One region of the Chryseobacterium sp. VD8 genome, then DNA from elsewhere that is predicted to be linked to it. Evidence: riboswitches for the same ligand, from Rfam matches in the RefSeq annotation. Region 1 holds a riboswitch; the other holds the start of a gene.
What was found. A riboswitch is a leader RNA that binds a small molecule or an ion and turns the genes downstream of it on or off. The one in region 1 is predicted to bind S-adenosylmethionine.
Positions count from the first base shown of each region.

Region 2: linked by a shared signal. The riboswitch ahead of WFK35_RS05115 (alpha/beta fold hydrolase) and the one ahead of WFK35_RS00395 (TonB-dependent receptor plug domain-containing protein) in region 1 are both predicted to bind S-adenosylmethionine.

Region 1 covers NZ_JBBCQL010000002.1:25,898-29,087, forward strand. The annotation lists gene WFK35_RS00395 (TonB-dependent receptor plug domain-containing protein) at 1-1,884, opposite strand, end outside; SAM riboswitch class I at 1,977-2,080, opposite strand; gene WFK35_RS00400 (alpha-amylase family glycosyl hydrolase) at 2,464-3,190, opposite strand, start outside.
Region 2 covers NZ_JBBCQL010000027.1:9,538-12,727, reverse strand. The annotation lists gene WFK35_RS05120 (MGH1-like glycoside hydrolase domain-containing protein) at 1-1,366, opposite strand, end outside; SAM riboswitch class I at 1,555-1,662, shown strand; gene WFK35_RS05115 (alpha/beta fold hydrolase) at 1,720-2,667, shown strand; gene WFK35_RS05110 (ACT domain-containing protein) at 2,660-3,190, shown strand, end outside.

The DNA of each region.
Region 1 (3,190 bases):
TCCGCTTTCCACCCCATAAACCGCCAATCGGTCGTCTGTAATATTACTTGTAATCACGATCCGGTCTTTTACTTTAATTAAATATCCGTCAACCGTAACAGAAAGTTTACTTATCGGCTTTAAAGTAAATCCTACGCTTCCGTTCACCGAAGTTTCCTGTTTTAATTTGTCGAAGCCAAGTGCTTTTGCGGCTTCGCTGTCGTTGTTAAAAATTCCTTTGGTAACAATTGAATTTCCTGTGGTGGAAATATCTGCATAAGAATTGTTAAAATACTGCTGCTGAAGAGATGGTGCTCTGAAGCCTGTTCCCACCGCAGCACGGATTGCATAATTTTTTGCAAACTCATATCTTACCGCTAATTTTCCGTTCAGTGTACTTCCAAAATCTGAATAGTTTTCGAATCTTCCGGCAAGATCTACATTTAACTTCTTATCCAGATCATAAGAAACGTCGGCATACACCGCAGTTGAATGTCTGGATTTTGAAAGTGCGTTTTGTGGTGAAAATCCAATAAACGACTGAGCTCCTCCTGCTCCGGTGATATTATCCGGATTAGCAGTCGCCGTTACAGGATTTCCGAAAATATCATATCTCATATAAGAAGCCTGATCTCCAGCTTTGATGTCGTACTGCTCAAACCTGAATTCTCCACCGAATGCAACATTAAAGTTTCTGATGTTTTTTGAAACGTCAAGATTAATTGTATTCTGAAGAAAACTGTGTGCTCCCGCATAAAAATCTGTTGGTGACTTAGCTCCTAAAGATGCATTGACGGTATTGCTTACATCATAATTGAATGTATTGCTTCCGAATGTATTGCTAAGATCAAAAAACCAGTCGTTTTTATTATATTTTGCTCCGATTGCATAAGAAATGTCATAGATTTTCGAGCCTAAAGTCGGCTGAAAACCGTTCGGATAAATAGAATACACATTGTTTGAAGTTTCGCTAGGCAATCTTCTGAAACCGTAACCCTGCCCTTCTTTGATACTGAAGCCTCCGAAGGAATATATTTTAAACTGATCGTTCAAAGGATATTCGGAATTAAAAAATAACTGCGCCTGCTTTATTTTTGCATCGCCGATCTGGAAATTAAAATCATCCCGTGTTAAACCATTGGCAAGAATTTTCTGATCGTCCAGCGCTTTTGCAGCATTAAAATCCGGAGCAAAATCATACGCGAAATTATCTCCGTAAATATCGAGATTATGATTCTGCGTTCTTGTTGTTTTTCCTCTTTGGTTTAATTGCAGGGACAAACTGATATAACCGTCTTTCTTCCCTAAAGAAGTTCCGTAGTTCGCTGCTGCCTGATACGTTTCACCATCATTTCTTCCGGAAATTCCGTAATTAAGGCTGGCTGTTCCGCCGAGATTCTTTTTAAGGATAATATTAATAACTCCTGCAATGGCATCAGAGCCGTATTGCGCCGCTGCGCCGTCTCTCAGAACCTCAATTATGTCGATTGCGATTACCGGAATAGTACTTAAGTCTGTTCCTACCGAACCGTTTCCGACTGTATTCTGATAATTAACTAAAGAAGTAGTATGTCTTCTTTTTCCGTTAACGAGAACCAGAACCTGATCGGGCCCCATTCCTCTCAAAGTAACAGGATCGATATGTTCTGTACCGTCTGAAGCCGATTGCCGGACTGAGTTGAAAGACGGGATAACATAATTCAGTAAATCCTGAACGGTAGTTTGCGGTGAAGACTGCTGTATTTTTTCGATGTTGATGATGTCTACCGGAACCGGAGTTTCCAGTTTTGTGCGTTTTGCATTTCGGTTTCCTACAATTACGACATCTTCTATCTGCTGTTCTTTTTCCTGTGCCGATAAAAATCCTATTGCCAAAAGGAGTACGCTTACGCTGAGTTTTTTCATTCTATTCAGTGCTTTAAAAAATTAATTTAAATGGTTTGCCGAAACAAACATAAAGACCTTCAAGAAGCTGGAATTCATACGGAATACTGACTCACTTATCTTCCCCCAATCGGGTTGGAATTAGCACCTTTTCATCAGAAAATGTAGGTTGCTAAGGTTTCTCTGGGCCAAATCCCTCCACCTTTCTCGATAAATCTACTGCAAAAGTAGACTAATAATTTTAATCTGCAAAAAAATTTGGAATTTGAATTTTTCAGAGTCATAAAAATTGTGAATAAGATGTGGATAACGCGTGAATTACCTATTAGCAATGCGTGAATTGGATGTTAGTATAGAAAAATTAATTGTCGATAAATAATTTTTCAATTGTGAGTAAAATATGAATAACCTATGAGTAAGGTATGAATAAGATATGAAAAACCTTCTTTTTTAATGTGGAAAAAATTGTGAATAAGGTATTGAAAAGCCGTTAGTATCATATTAACAACCTCTATTTTTACTGCGGATAAAATATGAATAAACAAAAAAAGAGACCGCTTTCGCGATCTCTTATTATAAACTTTTGAAGTTATCCACAGGTTATTTTACCATCATTTTCTGAATCGAAACTCCCGTATCTGATTTTAAATGAACCAAATACGTTCCTACCGGATAATTTGTTTTTAATTCGTAGGTACCGTTTTCATTATTCAATTTAAATGAATCCATTTTTTTACCGCTCATATCATAGATAAAAATCTCTCCGTTCTTCGCTTTGTGGTAAATTAATTTTGCCAGACCATTTTTCACAGGGTTATCCACAATCTGTAAAGAAAGCTTATTTTCAGCATTCACATCCACTGCGGATAAACTTCCCACATAATTTCCGAAAATCCTGAATTCTCCCGGCTGTAAAGTAATCGGAGCCGTTGTAGATGTTATATTAGATAAAGAATTATCCATTAAGTTCTGCCATTGCCCAACATATGGGAAATACGGAACTACACTCTGAACAGCCGTTGTATAATTTGCCAACACGACCACATTTTTCACTCCGTTAGTAATTGCGTTGTCGTACACATAAATCCTTGTAATTAATCCATTCGGATCATTTGCCAGATTATTTGATTCTACAGTATATGTTTTTGATTTGAAAACAGGATATACATTTCTTAAATTAATGATCTTCGCCCAGGTATCATAAACCGCTTTTCTGTTCACATCCGTATCGTATCCTAAAGTAAATGCAATTGGCTTTTCGTCGGTTCTGCAACCACTATTAATGGTTCCGTTTGCACATCTGTTGATACTGAATTCATAACCAAGC
Region 2 (3,190 bases), on a different contig from region 1:
GAAGCTGTCCGTTCGGATGCATATACCATTCTTTAGTTAATAAAAGAAGCTGTCCTTTCGCAAATTCAGCATCAATAATGGCAAACGGAACACAATGGAAGGCAAGATCCCATGTCGCATACCAAGGATATTCCCATTTATCAGGCATCGAAATGATGTCTTTATTGTGCATATGATTCCACTCTGTATTTCGGACATAATGGTTGAAGTTTCTCGGAGCTTCAAAATTCGGATCGCCTTTCAGCCATTTGCCGACATTATAGTGATAAAACTGCTTATTCCAGAGAAGTCCTGCAAAAGCCTGTCTTTGCACATTTTTTTCATCCTCATTGGTAACATCATTCTGAATTTCAGCATAAAATTCATTCGCTTCCGCAATTCTTGTATTAAATATCTCGTCAAAATCATGAAAAGGACGATCAAGCTCATTGGGCGACAGTCTGAAATCAAACGTTTTTGACTGTCCGGCTTCAATCACGTCATCAATTAAAAAAGAAGCTTTTGTTCCTCTCTTTTCAGGATTTACTGTATTGCTTCCATAGGTAATGTAATCGTTGATTCCGTCTTTGTAATAGGTATTTCCAGGATAAGGAGTTCCGTATAATTTTGGACTGTTGGTCTCGTTATCACAGAAAACGCTTTCTACAAGAATGTTTCTTGAGTAGAACTTTTTAATCGCAATACTGTCATGACTGATATTGATGCAGCCTTCGTGAGAAGCATGGGTTTGCCCTTTATAGGTATTATAGCCCCATTTCCAGTTATTTCTGAACCATACCATGGGAGCAACTATAATCGGAGCATCTTTATTACTCCTGTTGCAGACAGTTACCCTCACTAAAATATCATTATGTTCAGCCTTTGCATATTCAATGAAAATATCAAAATATTCATCCTTATCGAAAATACCGGTATCAAAAATCTCGTATTCGGGTTCCTTCTTACTTCTTTTTGCATTCTCAGAAAGAAGATCATTATAAGGAAATTCATTAATCGGATATTTGTACACCATTTTCATGTAGCTGTGCGTAGGTGTATTATCCAGATAATAAAAGAGTTCTTTAATGTCTTCTCCATGATTTCCCTGTGGATTGCTCAAACCAAAGAAGCGTTCTTTCACCATTTTATCCTTCTTGTTCCAAAAGGAGAGCGCAAAACAGAAGAGTTGCTTTGCATCAGAAATTCCGGCTATTCCTTCTTCTCCCCAACGGTAGGCATAGCTTTCTGCGGTATTGTGGTTGGCGAAATTCCATGCGTCGCCGTTCGGGCTGTAGTCTTCGCGTACATTTCCCCATTGCCGGTTACTCACGTAAGGTCCCCAGTTTTTCCAGTTTGTGTCTTGTAATCTTTGTTTTTCAGCAATCATATTTCATCATTTTTCATTACGAAGTTAGCTTTTTTACGAAAAAATTCCAACTCATGAAATTTGAATTATTATTAATATTTCCCTGAAAGCCTTCTGTTTATCGGGGTTTATCATATTAAGTTAAATTTTTATAAATATTTAAAAGAAAAGTTTTATCTTTGCACCATTCGATCATTCAAATATTGAAAATGTTATCAAGAAAGGTTGAGGGATTAGACCCTGTGAAACCTTAGCAACCCTTTGCGCAGGCAATGAAGGTGCTACGTTCTACCAGAATTATTTTGGACAGATAACTCACTGAAGTTCTTTCAGCCATTTCCTGTGGCATTTTCAATTGTATTAAAATAATAGAATTGAAAACAGAACTTAAACATATTAATTTTTCGTATCGTACCGATTCCCAAAAGGAATACAATATCCCGTTGAGCTATCAGCTTTTCGGGAAAGACCTGTTTTCTGCCCCGATCATTTTAGTGAATCATGCTTTAACCGGAAATTCAAATGTTTCCGGAGAAAAAGGATGGTGGAAACAACTGATTGGAGAACATCAGGTAATCGATACCGAACAATATACAGTTCTGTGCTTCAATATTCCCGGAAACGGATTTGATGATTTTTTTATTGATGAATGTGAAGATTTCACGCCTTCAGATATAGCAAATATATTTTTGAAAGGCCTTGAAATTTTAAATATTAAAAGTTTACACGCCATTATTGGAGGTTCTTTAGGAGGCGGAATCGGTTGGGAAATGCTGGTAAAAAAGCCACATCTTGCCGAAATTTTCATCCCGGTAGCCTGCGATTTTAAAACCCACGACTGGCTTCATGCACAGTGTCTGGTTCAGAAATTTTTATTAAATCAAAACGATGAACCTTTACAGAAAGCCAGAATTCATGCAATGTTGTGCTACAGAACACCTGAATCGTTAAATAACAGATTTCAAAACAGATACAGTGAAGAAAAGCAGAGATTAGAGTCGGAAGACTGGCTTGTTTATCACGGAAAAGCTTTAAACGAAAGATTTAGTTTAAAATCATACAAGCTCATGAATCATTTGCTGATGAACATCAATGCCAATGATGAACATTTGGAAAAAATTCAGGCGCGAATGCACATGATCTCTGTAGATACAGATTTATTTTTCCCCGCTTCAGAAATCCGAATGTGTTTTGAAAAGCTGAAAGAGAAAAACAAAGATGTTTTCTATCACGAGATCACCTCAGTTCATGGGCACGATGCCTTCTTAATGGAATATAAACAATTAAATACGATCATTAAAAATATTTTGAAAAATGAGTAAGATTAATGCTAAAGAAATAAAATTTTTAAAAAACAGATCCATCATCAAATTTGAAGGAGAAGATTTCTTAGGTGAAATCGGGATCGACGGACGAATTTTTAAAGCGCTTACTTTGGCGCGAATCAGTGTGGGAGTAATTTCCCAGCAGGCAATTGAAAACGGAATCTCCATTTTAGTTCATGAAAACGATTCCGAAAAAGCAGTCAATTGTCTGATTGACGAATTTGAACCAGAAAGAAAATCAGGAAAAGTTTCCCAGATATACAGCATCAATAATGTGTCGGTGTTAGGTTTTGTTGCAGAAGACTTCAACAAAGTTTTAGCGGAACTCGCGAGAAATAATGTTTTCCCGTTGCTTTTGAACCAGATTGCAGCCGAAAAACGGGTAAATATCGTTGTGACATCTTCACAGGACGAAAAAGCAAAAAATATCATCGAATCTGAAATTTCCAAAAAACCGAAAACCGTTCATCTGGCAATTATCGGTCACGGAAACGTAGGGAAAACTTTAATACAGCAGGTT